DNA from 4 places in the Marinomonas vaga genome. Region 2 is predicted to be linked to each of the others. Evidence: predicted binding sites of a transcription regulator. Region 2 holds the regulator's gene; each other region holds the start of a gene.
The links. Region 2 encodes LexA, which represses DNA repair genes until DNA is damaged. Its sites were predicted from a motif close to TACTGTNTANNTANACAGTA; they were not measured.
Positions count from the first base shown of each region.

Region 1: a site for LexA is predicted at 1,620-1,639, ahead of ACZ5DR_RS10390 (DNA topoisomerase III). Genes of this name have one in related genera too.
Region 3: a site for LexA is predicted at 2,126-2,145, ahead of ruvC (crossover junction endodeoxyribonuclease RuvC). Genes of this name have one in related genera too.
Region 4: a site for LexA is predicted at 1,868-1,887, ahead of ACZ5DR_RS12890 (S24 family peptidase). Genes of this name have one in related genera too.

Region 1 is NZ_AP043903.1:2,210,657-2,214,156, forward strand. It holds gene ACZ5DR_RS10390 (DNA topoisomerase III) at 1-1,589, opposite strand, end outside; gene ACZ5DR_RS10395 (universal stress protein) at 1,748-2,233, opposite strand; gene ACZ5DR_RS10400 (hypothetical protein) at 2,309-2,470, opposite strand; gene ACZ5DR_RS10405 (FKBP-type peptidyl-prolyl cis-trans isomerase) at 2,620-3,240, shown strand; gene ACZ5DR_RS10410 (GNAT family N-acetyltransferase) at 3,315-3,500, opposite strand, start outside.
Region 2 is NZ_AP043903.1:3,112,052-3,115,551, forward strand. It holds gene dinG (ATP-dependent DNA helicase DinG) at 1-1,168, opposite strand, end outside; gene lexA (transcriptional repressor LexA) at 1,238-1,861, shown strand; gene ACZ5DR_RS14555 (hypothetical protein) at 1,930-2,193, opposite strand; gene ACZ5DR_RS14560 (DUF6586 family protein) at 2,196-2,672, opposite strand; gene topA (type I DNA topoisomerase) at 2,669-3,500, opposite strand, start outside.
Region 3 is NZ_AP043903.1:3,289,402-3,292,901, reverse strand. It holds gene ACZ5DR_RS15525 (hypothetical protein) at 1-115, shown strand, start outside; gene aspS (aspartate--tRNA ligase) at 281-2,050, shown strand; gene ruvC (crossover junction endodeoxyribonuclease RuvC) at 2,170-2,724, shown strand; gene ruvA (Holliday junction branch migration protein RuvA) at 2,726-3,325, shown strand; gene ruvB (Holliday junction branch migration DNA helicase RuvB) at 3,333-3,500, shown strand, end outside.
Region 4 is NZ_AP043903.1:2,748,090-2,751,589, reverse strand. It holds gene ACZ5DR_RS12910 (Mu transposase C-terminal domain-containing protein) at 1-56, opposite strand, end outside; gene ACZ5DR_RS12905 (TnsA endonuclease N-terminal domain-containing protein) at 53-868, opposite strand; gene ACZ5DR_RS12900 (DUF4113 domain-containing protein) at 1,273-1,368, opposite strand; gene ACZ5DR_RS12895 (S24 family peptidase) at 1,405-1,611, opposite strand; gene ACZ5DR_RS12890 (S24 family peptidase) at 1,596-1,850, opposite strand; gene ACZ5DR_RS12885 (hypothetical protein) at 2,508-3,032, opposite strand.

The sequences.
Region 1 (3,500 bases), 900 kb from region 2:
TCTATGATCCCCGCACGAGTTGCTTCTGTGCCAAGTCCATCGGTCTCTTTTAATATTGCTTTGATGCTTTTATCGCTGACAAATCGACTAATGCCTGTCATGGCTGCTAACAGGGTTGCATCGGTAAAGGCGTCTGGTGGCGTAGTGACCTTGTCCAATACTTCACCCTTGTCACAGTGCAGTGTTTGTCCTTTGTTGACCACGGGAAGCAAGGTTTCGTCTTTTTTACTGGCGGGCATTAATGCTTTCCATCCCATTTGCTGAACACTCACTCCTGTCGCTGAGAAGTGTCCTCCCTCTATCTCTAAAATAATCTTGGTCGCTAAATACTCATAGTGAGGCATGAATTGAATCAAATACTGACGTGCCACCAATTCAAAGATTTTCTTCTCATCTTGATTGAGCTTGTCGTAACCGTTTAGCTGTGTGGTTGGGATGATGGCATGGTGAGCGCCCACTTGCTTGTCGTTCCAGGCTTTTGATTTTTGACGGCTGTTGGCTTGAGTCGCCGCTTGCTGATATGGCAACGGTAGGGCTTGGAGCTTACTGACAATGTGTGGTGCTTGAGCAAACTGTTCCGTTGGTAAATAACGGCAATCAGATCTTGGGTAAGTGATCATCTGATGTCGCTCGTACAGTGACTGACAGGTATCTAGTACCTTTTGAGCCGACATGGAGAAGGCTTTGGCGGCATCGATCTGCAAGGCGCTTAGATTGTAAGGCAGTGGCGGTGCTTGTTTTTTTAGGGCGCTCTGATAGTCGCTTACCAGCGCAGGTTTATCGGTAATGCGCTGTGCCACATTCTCTGCAAGAGGGCGGCTGAGCACTCTGCCTTCACTGTCTTGGTAGGGCTGGCAAGCCTCACTGGGGAGCCATTTAGCAGTAAACGGCACAGATGCCCCTTGAATGTGGGCAAGCACTTGGTAATAGGCTGTCGGAACAAAGTTTTCCCGATCTAAATCTCGGCGCACCACGAGCCCCAATACAGGGGTTTGTACTCGGCCAACAGACAATACCCCCTGATAACCCGCTTGGCGGCCTTTTACCGTGTAAGCTCGAGTGAGATTAATGCCATACAGCCAATCTGCTCGAGAACGAGCCAAAGCGGACCGAGACAGGGGGGCAAACTCTTTGTTTGAGCGTAAGGTGTTGAGGGCTTTTTTCACCGCGCTGGTCGTCAAATCGCTTATCAAAAGGCGTTGAGTGGATTCAAGTTTGTACTTGGGCACCTTGGCATAGTGCAACACTTCGTCCACCAGCAATTGGCCTTCTCGATCTGGGTCCCCTGCGTGAACGATCTGAGTGGCCTCTTTAAGAAGCTTTCGCACCACACTGAGTTGTTTTTTTGTCCCTGATTTGGCTTTCCATTGCCATTCGCTGGGGATGATGGGGAGATGGTCTAAATTCCACTGTTTGTAACGATCTGAATAATCTTGCGGCTCCGCTAATTCCAGTAGATGGCCGATGCACCAGGTCACACAGTCACCATTTGGTAGTTGAATATAACCGTCGTGTTTTTTTTGCGGGGTAGGAAGTCCGGCAGCAATAGCACGAGCCAAACTGGGCTTTTCAGCGATGTATAAAATCATAAACAGCGAGCAAGATGGATACCGATAAAGTTATGGTTATTTATACAGTAATTGTGGTGTTTGTGTCTAATTTAAGAGCGCAGTATTGGGGAGTAAGATTGAAAAATAAGAACGCCCAAGCGAGTAGTGGCTACTTGCTCGGGCTGGGTTGTTTGAGGTTATTTCAATATTGGAACAACTAATACCGGGATTCGGCTGTGGTGAACAACTTTGTTCGCAGTGGAGCCGATGACCATTTGACCAATTTTGCTGTGGGTGCGGCTGTTCATTACGATCATGTCGGCACCGACTTTTTCCGCTGTTTTTTCAATCGCTTCCGCAGGGATCCCACTGACAACTTCCAGTTGCGGTTCGCTGCCTAGGTCACGCATGTCCTCTGGGTGTGACTGGGTGAACTCCTCTAGAAAAGCTTTCATTCGCTCACGAATAGAGTGGATTGCTTCTTCGCGCATGGTCTTCACTGTCTGCTCAGACATGTAGTTGTAGATCATATTAGAAGCTTGCGCGCTGATGGGCTCCAGAGCGTGCATGATGATCACTTTTGCTTGGTTAGCGATGGCTAGGTTCATCACCATTTCCATGGCCTGAGTTGTTTTGGGCTCTAGGTCACAGGCGTATAAGATGGTTTCAATTTTAGGTAGCATCGTGAATCTCCTTTCGGGCTTGCTATAGGTTTGACTCTAGTCCTTTTTGAATAAAACGAGCTGACCTATATCAAGCTACTGACTCGAGAGATAAGAATTCTGAATGTTTATGGCCTCATGTTGACTGGAGACAAAGCCAAACGCTGTGACGCATAAAATCACGGTGACAAATGCAAGGGTCGGCCACTTTGATGTGGATACAGGTTTGTTGGTTGGGCGAGTGAAAATCTTAGACATAATCAAAGCCTCCTATCGTTTATTTGGTTTAAATGATAATCAATATCATTTATTGAGTCTATAGTTTTGTTTTAATTGCATTGGTCGGCATAGGGGGTTGGATGTGATATTCTGTGCGCCTATTTTTAACGACACAAAGAGATTGAACTATGTCTGAATTGTCCTTCGCGACGAATGAAGCAAAAATTGCTTACGGTATCGGTCGTCAGATCGGTGATCAACTACGTGGCAGCGATCTAGGTGAGCTGTCTCTAGACCACCTTTTCGCAGCGATCAAAGATGCTCTAAATGAGCAGCCAATGGCGGTTCCAGCAGCTGAGTTGGAAGCAGCATTCGCAGAGCTTCAAGAAAAAATGGAAGCGAAATCTAAAGCTGCAGCAGCAGAAACAGTTGCCGCTGGCGAAGCTTTCCTAGCCGAAAACAAAGCTCGTGAAGGCGTTCAAGTGACTGAGTCTGGTCTTCAGTATGAAGTTTTGGAAGAAGGTACAGGCAACCAGCCAGTAGCGTCTTCTACTGTACGTGTTCATTACGAAGGTCGTCTAGTAGACGGTCAAGTATTTGACAGCTCTATTCAACGTGGCGAGCCAATTGAATTCCCTCTATCTGGCGTTATCGCTGGTTGGACTGAAGGTGTTCAATTGATGAAAGAAGGCGCGAAATACCGCTTTGCAATCCCTGCAGAGCTTGCTTACGGTGCACAAGGTGCAGGCGCTTTGATTCAGCCTCACTCTGTATTGGTATTTGATGTGGAACTTATTGCGATCCTATAATCGCTTTATGTGAAACGAAAAAAGGAGCCTGTGGGCTCCTTTTTTGTGTCGGTAACTTATGGTCTAGAAATGAATTAGACTTTGCGTGTCATTTTGATGTGAGGTTTGCCTGCCTCCATAAAGATCAGGCCATCACTCTCGAATCCGTGGGCGTGATAGAAGGGCTGAACATCTACCATGGCGTGTAAGAAGACTTCGTCTAAAGACAGTTCCCGGGCCACTTGGATAGCTTTGCGCAGCAGTAATTTACCGTAGCCTTG
Region 2 (3,500 bases):
TTTGCTTTACCTTTTTACATTCATCCTGAATGGTTTCAATCTGCTTGTAGAGCTTTTGGTAAGACATAGTAAGGCTGTATGCCAGCTGGCGTAATTCATCAGGGATAACACCAAATTCAAAACGGTGCTGACGCGTATCTTCGTCCAATCCCAACCCTTGGATAAAGGGTGCGATCCCCTGCTGCACGTACTGTACAAAGTTGATCGTGCTTTGTATTTGCTGGGGGATTTTTAATAAGATCTGCCCCGACAAACTGACTTCGTCCGTTAGTTCCTGACGGAAATTTATAAGGTTTTTGTCTAGCTGCTTAAGCCAACTGATACTTTGTTGCAGACGCACTTCATGTCTAAAGTGACCTATGGCCTTGTCAGGTAGATGATGTCCTTCATCAAATACATAGATGGTTTCTTTGGGGTCTGAAAGAATGGCACCGCCACCCAATGATAAATCCGCTAACACCAAATCATGGTTAGCCACTATGACATCTGCAATTTCTAGTTCACCTCGGGCCTTAAAAAATGGACAGGCGGAGAAGTTAGCACAATTACGATTTGTACATTGTTGATGATCAGTGGTGAGACGACGCCAATCATTCTCACGAATGATGCCTTCCCAATTATCTTTGTCTCCATCCCACTCACCGTCGCGAAGCTTATCATCCATTTCCTGATACAGGGTGATATTGACATCATCCGCCGCCAGATGTTGTTCAAACAGGCCTGCGAACATATCCTCTGTGGATTGCTCTTCAGCACCCAGAAAGCTCTCAAGGTTGTTTAAGCACAGGTAACGACCACGACCTTTAGCGAGGGTATATCGGAAACTATAATCCGTATGCTCAAGAAGACTTGGCAGCTCTTTATGTAAGATTTGCTCCTGTAAGGCAACTGTCGCAGTAGAGATAATTAGCTTAAGACCCTTATCCTTCACAATCGGAATCGTTGAAAGACAGTAAGACAAGGTCTTACCTGTACCGGTGCCAGCCTCGACCACAGCCACATGCTTTTCACCTAGCCGCTCACCTTCGGTGCCCTGTTTTATATTGCCAAGGGTCCGAGCAATGGTCGCGATCATATGACGCTGTCCCACACGGGCCTTGTGGCCTTTTGCCTCTAGATAATCTCGGTAGGCTTGCTGAATTTGATTCTTTATCTTGTCTGAAAGCATTTAATTAGTTGAGCTATAGATGATTAGCTGTATATAATAACAGTAACTGTATAAACAAACAGATGCCATATGATTAAATTAACAAAAAGACAGTCTGATGTCCTAGAGACGATTCGCGAATTCATTAATGAAACTGGCTTTCCGCCAACTCGAGCTGAAATCGCAGCACGACTTGGCTTTAAGTCACCCAATGCAGCCGAAGAACATTTAAAAGCCCTAAGTAAAAAAGGCGCTATTGAAATGCTATCTGGTGCTTCACGTGGCATTCGCTTAATTGAACAACCTGCCGAAAGTGCAAACGATGAAGACGGCACTCTACCCATCGTTGGTCAAGTGGCAGCAGGATACCCTATTCTGGCACAAGAGAATATTGATTCACGCATCAAGGTCCCCTCCGACATGTTTTCTCCTAAAGCCGACTACCTGCTTTCGGTAAATGGCATGAGCATGAAAGATGTTGGCATTTATGATGGCGACCTACTCGCTGTGCACAAAACCACCACTGTGCGTAATGGTCAAATTGTTGTCGCTCGAATCGGTGACGAAGTAACAGTAAAACGCTTCCAACAAAAGGGCAGCGAAGTCAGACTTCAGCCCGAAAATGAAGCATTTAATGACATAGTCGTTGATCTTGAAAGCGAAGAATTTGTCATTGAAGGTCTATCAGTGGGTGTTATTCGACGTGGGATCTAGTCCCCAAAAGCAAAAAAGGTTGCTTTATTTAAGCAACCATTTTTGTTTTAGATAGACAACACAGAACATCAGTGAAGAATACGAGGCATAAACTCTTCATCATGGGCATCATGCCCTTCTCCTGAATCGAAATCCTCTGAATACACGTAGTCAATGCCCGCATGGAACATACACTTAGCCAATTCAAAATAACGATCTTTTAAGAATGCCTTGGTGTCATCTGAGATTTTAAGGGTTGCAAGGGGCGTCTTATCGTCCTCATCCTCGCTTGCAGGACGGAGCACAATGTCTCCATTTTCTAATTCAACAATTTCTAAATACGTATCTTTCATTCTTAATATTCTGCGGAATCTTCACGAAACCGCAGTACAATGTCCACCAGTGAATTGAGGATGTGTTTTGTCGCTGCACCAGAGTCTGACCCCTTACCAATCAGGTCAGATCCAGAATTAGCCGATACGGCACCCACATTCGGGGTACACTCAAGGGCAGCCACATAGCCAGAGTAAAGCTGAGACAGCCATGACTGACGATTTTCTTGTAGCAGCTGTAGCTCTTGTAGAGCTGGCACGATAACACCTTTAGTCGCCGCAAGCTGGACCATGGCTGTCACAGACAACTCGCCCTTCAAGCTATACACAGATTGAATTTCCTGAAGTAAGCCATTCAGGGCACTGCGAAGCTGAAATAAGGCAGAGTTTTCAAAGCTAGAAGCAAGCCAACTGTCTTCCCCTTGCTGGCTTTGGCTCAATAGACGCCTCGCGGCATCAAGACGTTGATTCGTTGAACTTGCTAAGCTGGATCCACTCATTTTTTCTTCCCTGGTTGAACATCCCATTTACCATTGACATAGAAAGCTTTCCAGCCCGTAGGCTTGCCTTCTACTTCAGTCATAATGTACTGCTCTTTCGTTTTGCGACTGTAACGAATAACAGTAGGATTTCCCTCTTCATCCTGAAGGGGAGCTTTATCAAAGTAATGATACTTAGGATCAATCTGATCCATGTAAGGCTTAAGCTCTTTCACCAAAGGCGGACGAGTCTCACGCTTACGAGGGAACTGACTCGCAGCCAAGAACAGACCCGTTGCTCCGTCACGGAGCACATAGTGATCCTCAACCTTTTGACAAGGAAGATCCGGCATAGACACAGGGTCCATTTTTGGCGGTGCCACTTCGCCATTTTTAAGAAGCTTACGGGTATTTTTACAAGCCTCATTGGTACAGCCAAAGTATTTACCGAAACGCCCCGTTTTAAGCTGCATTTCAGAGCCACACTTATCACATTCAATAACCGGGCCATCGTAACCTTTAAGCTTAAACACCCCTTCCTCAACCTCGTAACCAGGGCAGGATGGGTTATTACCACATACGTGCAGCTTGCGGTGTTCATCCACTAAATAGCTATCCATGGCTGAACCACAAATAGAGCAACGACGCTTATTGATAAGAGCTTTAGATTCGCCTTCTTCGTCATCAACAGCAACGGCCTCATCACCACTCACCAAGTTTATGGTCGCTTTACAGCGCTCTTTTGGTGGCAATGCATAGCCAGAACAGGATAAAAACACCCCAGTACTTGCCGTTCGAATTTGCATCGGACGACCACAGGTCGGGCATTCGATATTCGTTGGTGTCGGC
Region 3 (3,500 bases), 180 kb from region 2:
AACACCTCTCGGTCAGTCGTTGCTTCATAAAGAAGAGGGTGATGAGCTGCAGATGAAAAGTCGTGGAGTCGATCAAATTGTCGAAATTACCCGAATATTCCTGCCCCAAGATTAGAAATTTAGGTCACACCCTAGAGAGTCCTTGACGCTTGGCATATAATGCTTGGCCTTTGAAAGACTTAAGAGGTTTTGGTTGTCTAAAAAGTGAGCTTAAAGGCTCGGCAACGAGAACTCAGAACAACATTAACGCTCAAGATGAGACGGTAATAGGATACAAATTATGCGCAGCCATTATTGCGGCGAGTTAACAGCAAAAAACATTTCAGAAGAAGTCACTCTTAGCGGCTGGGTACACCGTCGCCGCGACCATGGTGGTGTTATTTTCTTGGATCTTCGCGATCGTGAAGGTTTGACTCAAGTGGTATTTGATCCAGATCGTGCCGACAGCTTTGCCCTAGCAGACAGCTGCCGTAGTGAATTTGTGGTTCAGATTAAGGGTGTTGTTCGTGCTCGTCCAGAAGGGACAGTTAACCCAAATATGACCACAGGTGAGATTGAGGTTTTGGGTCACGAGCTAGAAATCCTAAACCGAGCGGCAACGCCTCCATTCCAGCTAGACGACCACCAAACAGTAGGTGAAGACATTCGTCTGAAGAATCGTTTCATCGATTTGCGTCGTCCAGAAATTCAACAGAAACTACGTTTCCGTTCAAAAGTAACGTCTGTATTGCGTCGTTACCTAGACGAAAATGGTTTCTTAGACATTGAAACGCCTATTTTGACCCGCGCAACCCCAGAGGGTGCACGTGACTACTTGGTGCCTAGCCGTACTCACCAAGGTAGCTTCTTTGCCTTGCCTCAATCGCCACAGTTGTTTAAGCAGTTGTTGATGGTGTCTGGCTTTGATCGTTACTACCAAATTGCAAAATGTTTCCGTGACGAAGACTTGCGTGCAGATCGTCAGCCTGAATTCACTCAGATTGACTTGGAGACCTCTTTCCTAGGTCAAGAAGACATCATGACCCTAACCGAGGGTATGATTACGAATTTGTTTAAAGAGTTGAAAGATGTGGATTTGGGTACCTTCCCGCGCATGCCTTTCTCTGAAGCAATGGAAAAATACGGTTCTGATAAGCCAGATTTGCGTATTCCACTGACTATTGAGACAGTGTCTGACTTAATGACAGAAGTTGACTTTAAAGTCTTCTCTGGTCCTGCGTCTGATCCTAAAGGTCGTGTTGCAGCATTGAAGGTGCCAGGTGGCAATGCCTTAACTCGTAAGCAGATTGACGAGTACACTAAGTTTGTAGGTATCTACGGTGCGAAAGGTCTGGCTTATATTAAAGTAAACAATAAGTCTGATCTGGAAGAAGGGTTACAGTCTCCAATTGTTAAATTCTTGCCTGTAGAAGTGCGTCAAGCTTTGCTTGATCGTGTGGAAGCGCAAGATGGTGATTTAATCTTCTTTGGTGCTGACCAAACTAGTGTTGTTAACGAAGCGCTAGGTGCGTTGCGTTGTAAGCTAGGTGCTGATCTTGACCTATATACCTGTGAGTGGGCGCCGCTTTGGGTAGTTGACTTCCCAATGTTTGAAGAAACATCTGACGGTGGCATTACAGCTATCCATCACCCATTCACTGCGCCGTCTTGTTCTCCAGAAGAGCTTCAGGCAAACCCGCTGACAGCTCTTTCTCAGGCCTATGACATGGTTCTAAATGGAACCGAGCTAGGTGGTGGCTCTATCCGTATTCACCAAGCAGAAATGCAGCAAGCAGTGTTTAAATTGCTGAATATCTCTGAAGAAGAGCAAGAAGAGAAATTTGGTTTCTTGCTGGATGCGTTGAAGTTTGGTGCGCCGCCACATGGTGGTTTGGCATTTGGCTTGGATCGCTTGGTTATGCTAATGACGGGGTCTGCATCGATTCGTGATGTGATTGCCTTCCCTAAAACGCAAAGTGCTACTTGTCTGTTGACTCAAGCGCCTGGCGAAGTCAGCGATAAACAACTTAAAGAGCTGAGCATTCGTGTTCGTAAGCCAGTTGTTGAGTGATTTAGCGTAAGTTTATAAAAAAAAGGGCCGCATATGTGGCCCTTTTTTGTATCTAGGATTGCATTGCATTACTGGGGCTGGTGAAATATACAGTATCTTAATGGTTAAGTGGTTAGGCTGTGGCTTCTACACGTATATTGGCGATTGACCCAGGTTCTCGGGTGACGGGGTTTGGTGTTATTGATGTAATAAATGGCAAGGCACGTTATGTGAGCAGTGGCTGCATTCGTCTTCCTGATGAAAATTTGCCCATCCGTTTAAAGCGCATTTTTGAGTGTGTCTCCCAAGTGATTGAGGAGTTTTCACCAAAGGAATTTGCCATTGAAGAAGTGTTCTTGGCAAAAAATGCCAATTCTGCGTTAAAGCTTGGGCAAGCCCGTGGCGCAGCGATCGTGGCGGCGGCTATGGCTGATTTGCCTGTTTTTGAATATGCCGCACGGCGCGTGAAGCAGTCTGTCGTGGGTAATGGTAATGCTGATAAGTCACAGGTTCAGGCAATGGTTCAATTGCTAATGTCTTTGGAATCAACGCCCCAGGCTGATGCGGCGGATGCCTTAGCTATTGCCCTATGTCATTCAAATACCCGGACTTCGGATGGTTTGGAATATGGTGTTGGTAAACGCGCCGGACGAACGTCAAAGCGTTGGCAGCAATCTGATTTAAGGAAAGCTTAAAATGATAGGTCGAATTGTTGGGGTGCTGGTTGAGAAGTCCCCTCCTGAATTGTTGGTCGATGTGGCTGGTATAGGCTACGAGGTGACGGCCTCCATGAGTACTATTTATGAATTGCCTCCCATTGGTCAGCAGGTCACCTTGCATACGCACTTTCAAGTTAAGGAAGATGCTCAATCCTTGTATGGCTTCGTCACAAAGGATGAACGAGCATTGTTTCGCATCCTTATTAAGGTCAATGGTGTGGGGCCTAAAATGGCTTTGGCCATATTATCTAGTATGTCTCCGTCTGAGCTCATTGAAGCTGTCCAGGAGTCCCAAATCACCTCATTAACTAAAATACCGGGTGTGGGTAAGAAGACTGCCGAGCGTTTGGTTGTGGAGTTACGTGATAAACTTGGTGCCGCGGCAAAACAAGACTTGTTTACTACGAAGGCTGTGGTGCAGCAGGTGACAACAGATCCTAGGCAGGAAGCAGAGTCAGCCTTGGTGGCGTTAGGCTATAAGCCACAAGAAGCCGCACGGGTGATTGCTAAGTTGCCTAAAGATGACTCCGACAGTGAGTCTCTAATTAAAGCGGCATTAAAGAGTACGTTGAGATAAAACAAATATGATAGAGCATGACCGTATAATCTCTCCTCAAATTAAGGGTACTGAAGGACAGGTTGATCGGGCGATACGCCCCCAATCGTTGCAGGAGTATATTGGACAGCCTGTTGTTAAAGAGCAGATGGATATTTTTATTCAAGCGGCTCGGCAGCGGGGGGAGCCTTTAGAT
Region 4 (3,500 bases), 360 kb from region 2:
CTATTACTCATAGAGGCATCACTCATAGAGGCATCACTCATAGAGGCATCACTCATAGAGGCATCACTCCTAGAGACTCAGCACTTCGCTCATATCGAAGGCGTTGGCTCCAGTCCATCTTAAAATCTTTGCACCATAAAGCGTGGCAAAAGAAATGCGCGGACAATTCATCTTCGATACCAACACTGGATGCCACAGCCTTGATGAGTTTTCCTAAACGCATATCAGCATTGAACAAAAGCTCACCGCGAAAAGTATTCAACCAAGTGTCGTAGTAAATCTCTGTCGAGGGACGTAGTTTGTAGTGAAAATACAAAGTGTCTAAGGTTTCACTGTAAACATTCCTAATCTCATCATCTGTAATCAGACAGAACTCATACCCTTTCATGCGAGCGAAAGCTTCTTGAATTAAGAGTTTTTCGATTACACGTTTATTCGAGGCGTGATAACTTGATTTCACAGCCACCGCAAGCCATTTGACGTCTTCAACGCAAGTGTCATCGTTAGAGGCATCTAGCTCCACCAGAAGATCAAAGCTTTGATATGCCCAACTGGAACCTCGAGGAATTTTGGGGTGTTCGATGTCCAGCTTTTGGCAAATCAACATTGAGCTTTCGAGGTCGATGGCCCACTGTTCATAGACGTCAATCACATCGCAGTTGTGAAGAATATTAAGAAAAGCCCATCGTTCATTAACAGACATAAAGTGAATCAAGCGATCAGAGTCTCTGAAATGAGGGACTTTGGATCGGTTACCTGCGGATCGAGTAAAGTCCATCGTACGAATCATAGGGATGTAGGGTATCTCTGAATTAACGAATGATTCGTGATGCTCTGCGTAACGCTTATTTTGATTAACTTGTCTCATTTTCCTGAACCGATTTAAAACTCAATAAATATCAAATTACACGAATTTAAAATCGATTCAATATAGAGCAATTCAGTTTTCTATATATTATGAAAAATTCAGGGAAATATTATAAAACCTCATTAAAAAAGATATCTCAGATTAATTCAAATCCAATAAAAAACATATAAATCAATAGCTTATAAAAAATAGAGAACTGTGTTATTTTGACATAATATATTTTATTACTAATAAAAACCCCCTAAAATATTAGTTTAAAGCTAATATTTTTTAGCTTATTTGAAATATTATAAAAGAAATCTTTAAAATGGCTGACTACAAAAATTCACAATTCTTGCGTAATTTTAAAGGCATCAGATACTGATCATTTAGTAAACAAGCGGTAGGTCAACCCACCCAGAGGTCTACGCTGAGGACAGATGCTCACGCTTCATAGACCATTGAGGCCTGATGCCCTGTGAGGCTGAGAATACGGTGCCCTTTACGGTATAACCTGTCATCCACCAAACAGGAGTAACGCATTCAGGCAGTATTCATCAGCCACGCTCAAACTTACGGACAACCCCAGTTACTACGCCGAAAATCTCTAACTGGGATTCCTCTGTGATCTCAATGGGACGATAGGCTTTGTTTTTCGGACGGAGCAAGACTTGGGGTTTTAATTCAAGGGTTTTGACCGTCATCTCACCATGCAGACATGCAATCACAATGTCCCCATGGCGAGCCGTTAACGAACGATCCACCACCAAGATATCTCCTGAATAATCCCCGCTTCCACCATGGAATCCCCTTGAGCACGAACAAAGAAGGTCGCACTCGGGTGCTGAATACACAGCTCGTTCAAGTCTAACGTACGCTCCACAAAGTCCTGAGCCGGAGACGGAAACCCCGCCGACACCGACTCCACATAGAGCGGAATGTTTAACTTATTGATCGAAAGAAAAGCGGCTGATTCAGCAGAGCCAAGATACGTGACCTTCATAATACGCAAAATCAAATTACTGTATATTTATACAGAATAGTTTTGACAACGGATTGTGACAACAGGTTTTGGGGTTTGTAGGCTCGACACACAAGCCTGTCAACTCGATAGGTCAAGCAGGATCTAAGGTGGAAGGAAGTACGGATGGGATTGGGGCAAAAAGTCTAAACGTGGCGTATTGTGTGACTGGGGAATACGCATGGGGTCAGTGATCTATTTTCATCTGACCCCATTGTTACGTTCAAGTCTAACGTGCGCCCCACAAAGTCCTGGGCTGGGGACGGAAACCCCGCCGACACCGACTCAACATAGAGTGGAATGTTCAACTTATTGATCGAAAGAAAAGCGGCTGATTCAGCAGAGCCAAGATACGTGACCTTCATAATGCGCAAAACCCAATAACTGTATATCTATACCGTAAAGTTTTGGAAACGGATTGTAACAACAGGGTTTGGTGTTTGCAGGCTCGGCACACAAACCTGCCGACTCGATAGGTCAAGCTGGATCGAGGATTGAAGGAAGTACGGATGGGATTGGGGTGAGAAATTTAAAAATAGCGTAATGTACGTCTGAGGAATACGGATGGGGTTAATGCTCTATTTTCATCTGACCCCAATTATTTTTATTTTGATCCCAATTATTTTTTTAGTTTCGTTCTTATTTATTTTGGATCATTGTTGCAGCTATGCACGTTTCTGGAAAATCCTTTTTGTTTATATCACCGTCAGGATCAATATATTCTATAGAAATAGTACATGATGTAGTTGCAATATTATTTCCGTGTTCATACTTATTATAAATGACAGAGCTATACAGCTTAGAATCTAAAGATTCAATTATTCTAGATTTATCTTTTTCTAAAAGAGCTCCAATATTTTTTATTTTTGCTTGGTTTTTTACGTCGACATAAGGAACAGAAATAAAAATTCTTTTAAGTACAACATCATTACCCCCTGTATTGCTTACCAGAAGTGCTAACTTTTCATTTTCACTTATTATCGTTGCGGCATTTATGTCTGATACTTTGCTATCAAAATAGTTATATATAAAAATTCCTGCTGCAAAAATAATTGATAGAGAGGCTAAAAGGTCTGATATAATACTTATATTATCTTTTAAAAAATAGTTTAATTTCTTCCAACTAACTTTTTTCTTAGTGCTTGGGACTTCTGAAGCATCCATATTTACTGACTCATCGCTTATTTCATTAGTTTATGTTTTTTACTACTTAATAATTATTTGATGCTAAGAAGCTAGCGCCCGCAGCTTTGAAGTGGAGCCGAAGGCGCAACGAAGAAGCCGTAGGGTTGCCTGCGATTGTTAAGGCTGCTCGTTAAATATCGTGTGACCATATCCTGTTTCCATTCCATCCAGGATAACCTGTCTCTGCCCCCAAGATCATTAATACTATACCTTCGCTCTTGGATAGCCACTCTATAGCCTTCTTCGAATCGCTCATTGGTGTTCTCGAGTGCCAAAATAACCACAATAGAGTGCCCAGTTATGAAAGATGGAGGTAGGTTCCAAGTATCACCTATTGCCATGCCTGAACTATTACTAAAGTGAATCGATCTCCTTAGAGCATAACGCCAAAGTTAGCGCATCAGCAAGCCAAAGGCTTGTGGTTCCGCTGCACTTTATTATAATCTT